DNA from 3 places in the Lysinibacillus sp. NPDC097279 genome. Region 1 is predicted to be linked to each of the others. Evidence: riboswitches for the same ligand, from Rfam matches in the RefSeq annotation. Region 1 holds a riboswitch; each other region holds the start of a gene.
The links. Region 1 has a riboswitch for lysine ahead of ACIQ1H_RS00990 (aspartate kinase). Riboswitches for the same ligand answer to the same signal wherever they lie in the genome.

Region 1 (4,569 bases):
TGAAATGGTTTCCTTATACAACTTGGATAGCCATAATTGCGTTAAGTGCGATACTCATTGGGATTATTTTTACAACATCCATTATCGTGACAGGCATCACTTTAGCAATTTACATTTTTATTACATTAACGTATGTATTTAAAGGCCGACATCAAGGAAATTAAATGGTGTCATTTATGTATCCGACATGTTTTTCATAAAATATACATTGCAGGCAGATTGTTCGCTCAAGCTATTTTATCCATGCTATACTACAACCATAGTAAGATTTAAGGAGGATTTCAAATGGCAATTGTACATGCAACAGATGCAACGTTTCAAGATGATATTAAAGAAGGCTTAGTATTAGTCGACTTTTGGGCTGCTTGGTGTGGACCATGTAAAATGATCGGACCAGTTCTTGAAGAAATGGATGCTGCAGGTAGTGCAGCTAAAATCGTAAAAGTAGATGTGGATAACAACCAAGGTACTGCAGCACAATACCAAATCATGTCTATCCCTTCATTGCTTTTATTCAAAAACGGTGAATTAGTAGATAAAACTGTTGGTTTCCAACCTAAAGAAGCATTAGAAGCTTTCATCGCAAAACATGCTTAATTTGTAAAATAAAGAGCTGAGCCATCTTTAGATGTGCTTGGCTTTTTTTCGTTATATAATAGATAGAGGAATTTCAATAAACGCTCGTTTATTAATAAATTTTCTTATTTTGTTGTAATATCTTTTTTGTGCGATTTACGATGAAAGACAAAAGAGAATGAAACGAAATGGCGATTATTAGATAGGCATCAAAAAAGGGGGGCAGGTAGGCGATGAATGATTTAATTAAACGTAAGCTTGATATTTTACCAGATCAGCCTGGCTGCTATTTGATGAAGGATCGACAAGGGACAATTATTTATGTAGGTAAGGCAAAGGTACTTAAAAACCGAGTGCGCTCGTATTTTACAGGAACACATGAAGGGAAAACACAGCGCCTTGTTGGTGAGATTGAGGATTTTGAGTACATTGTGACTTCTTCGAATTTAGAGGCACTCATTCTAGAGTTAAACCTTATTAAGCTACACGATCCTAAATACAATATCATGCTAACAGATGATAAAACGTATCCGTATATTAAAATTACAAACGAAAAATATCCACGGCTTATTACAACACGTAAAGTAAAAAAAGATAAAGCAAAATACTTTGGTCCTTATCCCAATGCGTATGCAGCAAGTGAAACAAAAAAGTTGCTCGATAGACTCTATCCGCTACGTAAATGTGTACAATTACCATCAAAAGTTTGCTTGTATTACCATATGGGACAATGCTTAGCACCGTGTGTAAAAGAAATTGATGCACAAGTATATCACGATATGATTGAAGATATGACGAAGTTTTTAAATGGTGGCGTGGAATCAGTAAAAAAAGAGCTTGAACAGAAAATGTTAGCTGCCGCTGAGCAACTAGAGTTTGAGCGAGCGAAGGAGTTCCGCGATCAAATTGCACATATAGAAACGGTTATGCAAAAGCAAAAAATTGTGTCCAGTGATACAACGAACCGCGATGTATTCGGTTATGCAGTTGAAAAGGGTTGGATGTGTGTTCAAGTATTTTTCGTTCGTCAAGGTAAGTTGATTGAACGAGATGTTTCCATTTTCCCGATTTATCAGGATGTTGAAGAAGAATTTTTAACATTTGTCGGACGCTTTTATGAAAAGCCTGAGCATATAAAGCCTAAGGAAATTTTTATTCCTCCGTCGATAGATACCGCAATTTTAACGGAATTATTAGCGGTAAAAGTGCTAACACCGAAGCGAGGGCAAAAAAAAGAATTAGTAGATTTAGCTATGAAAAATGCTGAAATTGCAGTGGCGGCGAAATTCCAGCTAATTGAGCGACAGGAAGAGCGCACAATAGGTGCTTGCGAGGCACTCGGGGAAGCGATGGGAATTTCAGCACCTCTTCGCATTGAAGCTTTTGATAATAGTCATATGCATGGTGCTGATGCAGTATCAGCAATGGTTGTGTTTATTGATGGTAAGCCTGCTAAGAAGGAATATCGTAAATATAAAACACGCACTGCCGCAAAACATGATGATTATGGAGCAATGCAAGAAGTGATACGTCGCCGTTACACAAGAGTATTAAAAGAAGGCTTGCCATTGCCAGATTTAGTTCTAATAGATGGTGGTAAAGGCCAGATGGAAGTCGCGCGAGAAGTGTTAGAGGACGAGCTTGGACTTGTTATCCCAATTGCTGGCTTAGCAAAAGATGAAAAACATAATACATCCCAGCTTTTATTTGGTGATCCACCTGAGGTTATTGCATTAAAGCGGACAAGTGACGGGTTTTATTTACTTCAGCGTATTCAGGACGAGGTACACCGTTTTGCGATTACATTTTTACGTCAACAGCATGAGAAAAATGCTATTCAATCTGTTCTCGATGGCATTGAAGGTGTGGGGCCAAAACGCAAGCAACAATTATTGAAGCACTTCGGCTCTGTTAAAAAGATTCGTGAAGCGAGTGAGTTTGCACTTCAAGAAGCGGGAATACCTGCGAACTTAGCGAACAGTATTTACAATTATTTTCAGCAACAGACGTTGTCAAAGGATTAGACATGTGCTAAGGTTGTGATAGAACAAAGCAGTGAAAAACTGATATGTTCTATTACACTTTAGATGAAGAATATGTGGGCAGAGCATATATTTTCATAAAGGTAAAAATGAATAATTTCACTATTTTAAGTGATGATAGAGGTGCAAGATTCAATAGTAGCACATTGAAGGATGGACAAATCCAATGATGGTGTGTGAAAGGGGAGCTTGCCGAAGTGAAGTATCGTTGTTTCCGATACTTTGCTGGTTTTGCATTTAATAGATGTAAGACTGTCGAATCTTGACGTTTCGGAGAGCTATCACACATGCGCAAGCTTTTTATTGTACATGTTGCAGGCAGCTTTCACGTTATGTGAAGGCTGCCTTTTTGCTGTTCTAGAGACGAATCGATTAAAGGAGAATGATAATAATGGCGAGTATTGTATTAAAGTTTGGCGGACCAGCAATCGCTTCAACCGAGCAAATTCAAGAGGTCGCTAAAATAGCGATAGCCAAAAAAGAGCTTGGCTATGATGTTGTAGTAGTGACAGCTGCGATGGGACGCACAGCAAAAGACTTAGCAAAGATGGTACGTGATATATCAGACGATGCTTCTAAACGTGAAATGGATGTACTACTTTCGACGAGTTCACAACTCGCAAGTGCCCTTTTTGCAATTGCTTTACAGGAGGCGGGCTATGATGCAGTATCTTTGACTGGCTGGCAGGCTGGTGTGCAAACAGATGGGAAACATTTTCATGCACGTATCGACCATATCGATGTGTGCCGTATGAAAGAACATTTGATACAAGGACAAATTGTCGTTGTTGCGGGAGAGCAGGGCATTTCTAGTGCGAATAATATTACAACGCTTGGTAAAGGTGGAGCCGAAACAACGGCAGTAGCCATTGCAGCTGCATTAGAAGCGGAACGTGTGGACATTTATACAAATGTAGATGGTGTTTATACAGCAGATCCTCGGTTTATAAAAAAAGCAAGAAAGCTAAAGGAGATTTCATATGATGAAATGCTTGAACTGTCCCATTTAGGTTCGCATATTTTACATCCACGGGCAGTGGAGCTTGCTAAAAAGTTTCAAATGCCTGTCATTATTCGTTCAAGTGTAGAAGATACAGCAGGTACTTTATTGAAGGAGGAAGTTGAAATGGAGAAAAATTTAATCGTACGTGGTGTTGCTTATGAGTCTGATATCATTCGCCTAACTATCGGTTATGATACATACTCTACTGCATCGTTAGCAGATATGTTTGCTATCCTAGCAGAGAATCGCATTAATGTTGATATTATTGTGCAGGCTATTATTGAAGGTGTGAGACCATCTGTATCATTTACCATTTTAAAAGAAGAGTTCGCTGATGCTTTACGTGTACTAGAGGATAGTAAATTGTCACTTGGTTTTAGCTTTGCAGATTTTGAAATTGGACTAGCAAAAGTTTCGATTATTGGATCAGGCATGGCGTCAAATCCAGGTGTTGCAGCACGAATGTTTGATCGCTTACGTCGAGAAGAAATTGCAGTGAAAATGGTCAGTACTTCTGAAATTAAAGTTTCTGTTGTTGTCCCACAGGACGAAATGATTCGCGCTGCAAACGCATTACATGATGAGTTTAATTTAGCAGAAGAGATTCACGAATAGTAGCTTTCTATAGATAACTACATAGGTTGATTTCCGCTACGGGCGGGCGCTTTCCGCGGGCACAAACGTAAGCCGTAACCCTCGCTAACGCGAAATGCCTGCGTCTTACGTTTTGTGCATTCCCGCAGGAGTCGCCCGCCCTGCGCTCCAATCAACTAAGCACTTTAATAAATAAATATTGATGACTAAGAATCCAATAGCTAATCCTTCTTTTATAAAATAATATAGAAGACTTCTGCGGTTGATTTCCGCTACGGGCGGGCGCTTTCCGCGGGCATAAACGTACGCCGTAACCGTCGCTAACGCGAAATGCCCGCGTCTTACGTTTTGTAC
Region 2 (4,569 bases), on a different contig from region 1:
AATTTGAACAAATTCAACAAGTTGCTAAGTATAATGAAGGAATATAAGGATAATGATGATTTTGTATTTGATAATTTTGTTTTAAGAATAAAGAATTATCGAGATGCAATTAGTTTTTTGAAGGAGAGTTACGAATTAAGTCCTTTATATGTCTTGCGAACTTATGTTAATTTAGCAAATGTTTATAATGAAAATAGGCTAGATCCCACTGAAATAGGAACCTAGCCATTATTGTAAACCCACCAACATCCCTTATGTTGCCACATACACTCCACGCATTGTGAGGCGGTTGCTTGGTTGGAATTAGCATAATGTAAAAGAACGAATTTTCGAGGAGAAAATTCGTTCTTTTTTTTGAACTGACGAGTTGTTTTTTCCGTGTGAGCAACTGTTTAAAATTTTTTTATATAAGCTTAAAGCCATACTAGAAAAGCCTTCAAGCTGTTTTTACCAAAATTTTCTTGTATGAAAATATAGATAACTTTGCTAAGATAGCTTTTGAAATAATTTACCTTTAATACGGTCCAGAGAGGCTGAGAAGGGCTATATGATGTTTTAAGTTATTATTTTTATAATATCTTTGTTTATTCATGCCCTTTTGTCCAATCTGACGAAAGGGCATTTATTTTGCATTTTAGCTGTGATTACACAACTAACGTACCTCTTTTAAAGGAAGTCCCGTGAGGCTTAAAAGGAGAATGGAAACGTTATATTTATATAGATACATCCATTCATTCGTAAATAAAAGAGATTTATTTCATCTAGAACATACTGGAGGAGAGTAGAATGGATTATCGAAAAAAAACCGTGGTCGCATCGGTAGCTGGTTTAACATTAGAGGGTATGGACATCATGTTTATCTCCTTTGCGATGACAATGATTATTGCGGAATTTAACATTGATTTAGCAACGGGAGGACTTATTTCTTCTATCACGAATGTAGGGATGCTATTAGGAGGAATTGTTTTCGGCGTTTTAGCAGATAAGTATGGCAGGGTAAAGGTCTTTACGTATACCGTCCTCTTGTTTGCCATTGGTACGGCTTTAACAGGATTAGCTACAAGCATTGAACAAGTGTATCTATTTAGATTTATTGCAGGAATAGGTGCTGGGGGAGAATACGGTATTGGTATGGCGCTAGTTGCAGAAGCATGGCCGAAAAATAAACAAGGGCGTGCATCTTCCTATGTCAGTGTAGGTGCGCAGTATGGCGTTATTTTAGCAGCATTACTAAGTGCAATCATTCTTCCTACTTTAGGATGGAGAGCATTATTCTTTGTTGGAGTAGTACCTGTTATTTTTGCCTTTATCGTAAGAAAAAATTTAGACGAATCTCCTGAGTGGCTTGCCGCTCAGAAAAATAAAAAGGCTAGTAAGAAAGCTGAAAAGGGTAAGTTGGTACAATTGTTTGAAACGCCACGAACAGCGATTACAACAATTTCACTAATTATAATGGCAACAGTTCAAATTGCAGGTTATAACGGATTAATGATTTGGTTACCATCGATGCTGCAACAGTCGCAAGGTTTATCTGTTTCAAGCTCTGCCATTTGGACAATTAGTACAGCAGTAGGCATGATTGTTGGTATGTTAACCTTTGGACTATTTTTAGACCGATTTGGCGCAAAGCGTGCCTTTGGTGTGTTCCTTATTGCCTCAGCATGCGCTGTATTCTTATACTCTTATGCTACTGGTAGTGTGGGTGTTCTAATTGGTGGCGCAATTGTTGGATTCTTCTCAAATGGCATGTTCGCTGGATATGGAGCGTTGATTGGTAGTCTATATCCCGTTCAAATTCGAAGTACGGCAACAAACACAATCTTTAACTTTGGACGAGCGATAGGCGGTTTTTCACCTATCCTTGTCGGCTATATTTTACAAAGTTATGATATGAAAGTTGCGATGCTCTACTTAGCAGGCTTATATTGTATTTCCTTTATTGTGATGTTAATGCTCAAAAAAGAGAATATAGCGAATGTAAGCGAAACTATATAACATTGATTTAACCATCAATTAAAATGCCTTTGCGTTTTAATTGGTGGTTTTTTTATAAGACTTTTATAAAACAGGAATTGCTTTGAAGCTTTATCCATCAAACTGAAAGAGCAGGAACTCGGAAGAATAAATTGCTATAAAATTATTATTCGATTATTGTTATATTTATTTCATTTCATTATTGTATGAAAGCGTTTTATTTGTCATTTTTTTATAATGAGGCACAACAAATCTTATGAAATATAGTAAATTTATCGTTGACATAGAAAAAATGCAATAATATAATTATTTCAAACAATTAAATAAACCTCACTTTTCCGATAGTGAGGTAGAGGCGCGACAGTTAACAGTACCTAATGGAGTCCGAGAAGACGAAGAGATTAGGTAGAAGGAAATGTCGCCGAAGTGTATGGTGAGTTCTCGCCATCATATGCTGGGTCTGTAGCGAATAGCTGCAGGACTGTCTTCGTAAACATTCGTGTTTATGAAGTTGTGCTATCTCTGTTTAGACAAACAGTGGGAATTTTAAATGGTCGATTCATTTTTAGTTTCTAAATGAGTAGATCATTTTTGTGTTAGACAGATTCTTTTGCACAAAGAATCTGTCTTTTTATTTACCTATAACATATCGGAAATAGAGGGAATTTGGAGGAATTATTATGGAAAATACATCAACATTATATTATGAATTTTTACCGACTGACGGTCAAAAAATAAACGTGAACCCAGATAAAACAGCATTACTAATCGTAGACATGCAACATCAGTTTATTAGCCGAGATGGATTAGATGCACAAGTTGCAAGAGAAAAGGGCATGTTTGAACAATGGGAATACTTCTTTAATCGTATCGACACTTTAACAATTCCGAACAATAAAAAGCTTTTAGAGTTTTTCCGTACAAATAAATTAGAAGTAACATTTGGTCGTATTGCTTGCCATCATAAAGATGGACGAGATCGTTCTCCAGTACAACGCCGTCCAGGTTGGAACAATATTTTATTGCCAATCGGTGATCCTGGAGCGGAGATGGTGGAGGAGTTAAAGCCACTTGATGATGAAATTGTAGTTAATAAAACGACAGATAGCGTATTAAGTGGAACGAATTATGAATTTTTACTGCGCAATATGGGCATTGAAACAGTAGTTTGTACAGGTGTTGTAACGGACCAATGTGTTGCTTCAACCGTTCGCAGCTTAGCTGATGCAGGCTTTGAAGTTATTTTAGTTGAAGATGCATGTGCAGCTGCAACGCAACAGCTTCATGATGCAGAAATTATGATTATGAATCAAATTTATTGCCAAGTGATGAGCACTGATGAAGTAATTGATTTAGTAACGGAAGAACTAGCAAAAAGCAATCCAGTGAATGTGTGAGAGGAAATAGACTATGAGTCAAACAGCCAATGATCATACACCACAGTTAAAACGTGTTTTAACATTAAAAGATTTAGTCATATATGGTATTGCTTTTATGACACCGATTGCGCCAGCTTATATTTATGGCTTTGCAGCAGAGTCTACAGGTGGCATGTTGCCATTAGCTTACTTGATTGCGATGGTTGCCATGATGTTTTCTGCCTATAGTTATGGCCGAATGGCTGCTGTTTTTCCAAATGGAGGATCCACTTATACATATACGCAACGTGCAATTAATCCACATTTAGGCTTTTTTGCAGGGTGGGCAATGTTTATGGACTATGTTTTAGTGCCCCTTATTGTATTTATGGTTGGTGCCTCATATGCGAATGCATTAATACCATCTGTTCCGTATTGGGTATGGGTCTTATTAATTGCAGGTATTATTACGACTGTAAATATTCTAGGGATTGGTATCGCTGCAAAAACAAATCAAATCCTCGTTATATTTATGGGAATTGTAGTCGTTATTTTCGTAATTTTTTGTGTGAAGACAATTGTTGGTGGGGAAAGTAGTACGTCGCTCTTTTCTGTTGTACCATTCTTCAACGATGAAAAATTCGTTATGTCTGCCATTATTTCTGGTGCAGCAATGGCCTGCTTTTCGTTTTTAGGGTTTGATTCGATTACAACACTTTCAGAAGAGGCAGTTAATCCAAAAGATGATATTTGGAAGGCAGCTATTTTAGCTTGTTTAATTGGAGGACTTATTTTTATTGGACAAGCTTATGTAGCACAGCTCGTATGGCCTGATGTGACAAACTTTAGCTCAGCTGATACGGCTCTATTTGATATAGCGGAAAAAGCAGGTGGTGCCGTTCTTGCAACGCTTTATACCGTTGCGATTATTGTATCGACAATAACAGCTGGTTTAACAGGTCAAGCAAGTGCATCTCGTTTAATGTTCAGTATGGGGCGTGATGAGGTACTTTCCAAAAAGTTTTTCACACATTTACATCCAAAATATCAAACACCAATATACAATATTTTATTAATGTGTGTCATTAGTGTTTTAGGAGCGCTGTTTTTATCAGCGAATTTCGTAGCAGAATTAATGAACTTTGGTGGCCTGACAGGATTTATGTTTGTGAACTTATCAGTAATCGTATATTACTTCTTCCGAAAAAAAGAAAAGAAAATAATTCGATACTTATTA
Region 3 (4,569 bases), on a different contig from region 1:
CTTTTTCTTTGTAATTTTTTAAGCTTTTCATTTAGTTTTTATAAAATTTTGATGGAGAATTTTTGACTATCGATTTAAATTTGAACAAAGTATTTCATATATAAAAGATGTATGTTTTCTGATGAATTTTTTCATGGAGAATTTATTTCTATTCATCTAATATGAGGGTAGATGGAGGAAAACGACATGAAACTACAAGAGATACAACGTTTTTTAACACTTTATCAAATGGAACAAAATGAGTCTGCACAATGGCTAACAAATAGATTACAGCAAGTTGAAAATGAAGGACAATATATTCCTTCAACAGAGGAGCTTACTTTTGGTGCGCGAGTAGCTTGGCGTAATAGTAATAAATGTATCGGGAGATTATTTTGGCAATCACTCCATGTTGAGGATGCCCGTGATATTTTAGATGAGCAAGGGATATTTGAGAAGTTGTTATGTCATATTCGATATGCGACAAATGGTGGTAAAATTCGGCCAACAATAACGGTATTTGCATCTGGTAGAGTAAAAATTTGGAATCATCAGTTGATCCGTTATGCAGGCTATGAGACGGAAGCTGGCATTGTTGGTGACCCACATTCTGTACCATTTACAAGAGTATGTGAATCGCTAGGCTGGCAGGGCGAGGGCACAGCATTTGATGTGTTACCACTCGTTATCCAGGTGGATGACCGTAAACCACAATTGTTTTCAATACCACGTGAAGATGTACTAGAAGTTGTAATTCGCCATCCTGAGCACCCACAAGTGGAGGAACTAGCGTTGAAATGGTACGCGGTGCCGATTATTTCAAGCATGCGTTTTCAAATGGCTGGAATCGACTTTCAAGCCGCTCCTTTCAATGGTTGGTATATGGGGACAGAAATTGGGGCACGTAATTTAGCTGATAGTGATCGTTATAATATGTTGCCGAAAATCGCCGAAATTTTTGGGCTCGATACGACTAAGCAAGCATCGCTTTGGCGTGATCGCTCATTAGTTGAATTAAATATTGCTGTACTGTATTCCTTTAAAGAAGATGGTGTAAGTATAGTCGATCATCATACTGCTGCACAGCAATTTAAGTTATTTGAAGAAGCTGAGCAGAAGGCAGGTCGCGACTTAACAGGCAACTGGACTTGGTTGATTCCCCCATTATCACCTGCAACAACGCATATTTTTCATAAGCCTTATGTCAATGTTTATAATACACCGAATTTCTTTTATCAAAAACCGCCTTATTAAAAATGTAAAAAAGCAGCTCATAGTAGGATGAGCTGCTTTTTTTAATTTATATATTCGTTTCTAGAAGCTCTAAATGAGCAGAAGAATAGTAATACTGCAACGACAACGAATAGCCAGCCAGCGATGTTCCAACCGCCAAATAAATCATGTAGGTAACCAAATAAAATAGGGCCTACTGCGGCTAATAAATAGCCTAATGATTGTGCAAAGCCCGATAAATCAGCTGCTTCAAATGCCGTACGAGTACGAAGAGTAAAGAACATCATTGCAAGTGAAAATGAAGCGCCACCTGCTAATCCTAGCAATATCATCCACAATACAGCAAGATTAGTCCATTCCATGACAAGGCCAGTAAAGCCGACAATATAAAAAGCAGTAAACATCAAAACGAGAGGTCGTTGTGATGTCATTTTACTAGCGATAATTGGTACGGCTAGAGCCATAGGTACTTGGGAAATTTGCATGATTGAGAACATCCAACCTGCACGATCTGCTGCTATTCCTTGGGCAATATAAATTTCAGGAATCCAAGCTGCAGTTGTATAAAATAATAGCGATTGTAAACCCATTGCGCCAGTGACTGCCCAAGTAACTGGTGATTTCCACAGGGGTATACGAGTTTTCGTAGTAGCTACAGTTGGTTCAGGCTTATTAAATTTTAATTGTGGAATCCAAATTAAAATAGTCACGACGACAAGAGCTATAGCGATGGCAAGTGCACCTTGCCAGCCAAGAGATGCATTGGCTATAGGATAACTAATACCAGCACCAATACCAGCCGTTAAGTTCATGGACATTGTGAAGAATGCCATTAGTAAACCAACATGATAAGGGAATTTTAATTTAAGTAACCCTGGGATGAGGACGTTACCAAATGAAATAGCTACACCTATTATCATTGTACCGAATACGAGTAACCCTGTTGTTCCAAGTGAGCGCAGTACAATCCCAAGTGCTAATAAAATGGTTGATAGAAAAAGAGTTAATTCTAGTCCTAGTTTTCTTGCAACGATTGGGGCAATAGGTGACACTAGTGCGAATGCAAGCAATGGAATTGTTGTTAAAAAGCCTGCAAGTACGTTAGATATACCGAGATCCTCACGAATGAAGGAAATAATTGGGCCTACAACCGTTAATGGCATACGTAATGTCGAAGCAAGAAAAATTACACCGATAACTAATAAGAGCGTTGTGCCCTTCCAGTTAATCTTTCTGCTAGGATAAGTAGATTCTTCGTTAGTTGTCAAAATAAGTACCTCCCTGATAGAACAGTTATAATTCGAACCACTATAACACTTTATCACATTAATAAAAATAGTAGAATATTCATAAAATACAGAACATTAATCGTTTTATTGAAATGTCTTAGGTCGTATGTTAAACTAAGACACATCATAAATTTAATAATTATATGCCTCATGTTTGTATTGAGGTAGAGGTCGCGGTATTTATAAGTAAGCTAGTGGAGATGACAAGCATTGAAGATGTTAGCTGAAAGGAAATATTGCCGAAGCGTGAGGGGACTTGAAAACCTCATGCTGGGGCTGTCTCCGAAAGGAACAGAACTGTCACGTTGGACAACGTGTTGTGCTATCATTTTGAAGAAACAGAGGATTTACTTAGCCATCACAACGTTCATGTGATGGCATTTTTTTGCCTCTTATAAAAGGAAGGAAGCTTTAACGTGAGTGAAATTAAAGTTAATCAGCTCGGTCATAAAGCACCAGAGTTGAAAAAAGAATTAAAAAGCCGCCATATAACAATGATTTCGTTAGGTGGTACTATCGGAACTGGGCTATTTCTAGCGAGTGGTGGTGCTATAGCACAGGCTGGACCAGGTGGTGCACTTCTTGCTTATGCATTAATCGGCATTATGGTGTACTTTTTAATGACAAGCTTGGGTGAAATGGCAGCTTATATGCCGTCATCAGGTTCATTTAGTACGTATGCAACAAAATTTGTAGATCCCGCGCTTGGCTTTGCACTTGGCTGGAACTACTGGTATAACTGGGCGATTACAATTGCCGCTGAAATTGCAGCAGTTTCTCTTATAATGAAGTATTGGTTCCCAGACAGCTCTTCGGCACTATGGACAGTCATATTTATTGCGATCGTACTAACATTCAATTTACTTTCTGTAAAAAGCTATGGTGAAAGTGAATATTGGTTTGCCATGATAAAAGTTGCTACTGTTATTGTTTTCATTATCGTCAGTCTATTGATGATTTTTGGTATTTTAGGAGGACAAGCACCAGTCGGCTTTACGAATTTCTTTATAAGTGATGGTCCATTCCATGGTGGCTTCCTTGCTACATTCGGCATATTTCTAGCAGCAGGCTTCTCGTTCCAAGGGACAGAGCTATTAGGAATTACCGCTGGGGAAACTGATGATCCTGGTAAAAATATTCCGAAAGCGGTTAAGTCAGTCTTTTGGCGAATTATTTTATTTTACATTTTAGCCATTGCAGCAATTGGGATGTTAATTCCATTTACAGATGCTCGTTTATTATCTGAAGATATTGCTGTTTCACCATTCACACTAGTGTTTGACCGCTTAGGTATTGCCTTTGCTGCATCATTAATGAATGCCATTATTTTAACAGCGATGTTGTCTGCAGGTAATTCGGGGTTATATGCGTCATCACGTATGTTATGGCAATTAGCAGTAGATGGACACGCACCTAAAATTTTCGCAAAGCTTAGCCGTCGTGGAATTCCGATTTACGCATTACTGCTAACATTAGCAGTCGGTTGCCTAGCATTTTTAGCATCATTCTTTGGTGATGGCGTTGTCTATATGTGGCTTTTAAACGCTTCAGGGATGTCAGGCTTCATTGCATGGCTTGGTATTGCATTTAGTCATTATCGCTTCCGTAGAGCGTATGAAGCGCAAGGCTTAGACCTAAAATTACTACCATATAAAGCAAAGCTGTATCCATTCGGACCACTCTTTGCATTTACATTGTGTATGATTGTTGTAATTGGTCAAAATTATACAGCTTTCACAGGTGATTCAGTTGACTGGTATGGTGTCCTTGTTTCTTATATCGGGATACCACTGTTTATCGCCTTGTGGTTGGGCTATAAAATAAAACATAAAACGAAAATGATTCCACTGCAACAGTGTGATTTAAAAGTAGAAAAATAGAAATGAAAGCTGTCCTATCAATTAGAGGGCAGCTTTTTTTATTTGCCATTGATGAAGGTAAATTGTTTGAGAATTGTTTGAGTGACTGGCACTTAGCATATGGTAAGCTATAAGGAGATAGGATAAAAATGTAAAACAGTTAAAACAAATGTGAAATAAAGAGAATACCTTGAAATGAGGTGCCAACA

Region 2: it holds a riboswitch for lysine, as region 1 does, so the genes downstream of both, ACIQ1H_RS20175 (cysteine hydrolase family protein) here and ACIQ1H_RS00990 (aspartate kinase) in region 1, are expected to answer to the same signal.
Region 3: it holds a riboswitch for lysine, as region 1 does, so the genes downstream of both, ACIQ1H_RS13825 (amino acid permease) here and ACIQ1H_RS00990 (aspartate kinase) in region 1, are expected to answer to the same signal.

What each region holds. Positions count from the first base shown of each region.
Region 1 covers NZ_JBIWDA010000001.1:220,409-224,977, forward strand. The annotation lists gene ACIQ1H_RS00975 (amino acid permease) at 1-164, shown strand, start outside; gene trxA (thioredoxin) at 286-597, shown strand; gene uvrC (excinuclease ABC subunit UvrC) at 810-2,600, shown strand; lysine riboswitch at 2,729-2,907, shown strand; gene ACIQ1H_RS00990 (aspartate kinase) at 3,010-4,236, shown strand.
Region 2 covers NZ_JBIWDA010000007.1:50,202-54,770, forward strand. The annotation lists gene ACIQ1H_RS20170 (MFS transporter) at 787-1,995, shown strand; lysine riboswitch at 2,317-2,501, shown strand; gene ACIQ1H_RS20175 (cysteine hydrolase family protein) at 2,655-3,371, shown strand; gene ACIQ1H_RS20180 (APC family permease) at 3,385-4,569, shown strand, end outside.
Region 3 covers NZ_JBIWDA010000003.1:2,242-6,810, forward strand. The annotation lists gene ACIQ1H_RS13815 (nitric oxide synthase oxygenase) at 187-1,233, shown strand; gene ACIQ1H_RS13820 (CynX/NimT family MFS transporter) at 1,275-2,480, opposite strand; lysine riboswitch at 2,659-2,834, shown strand; gene ACIQ1H_RS13825 (amino acid permease) at 2,918-4,381, shown strand; gene ACIQ1H_RS13830 (response regulator transcription factor) at 4,569-4,569, shown strand, end outside.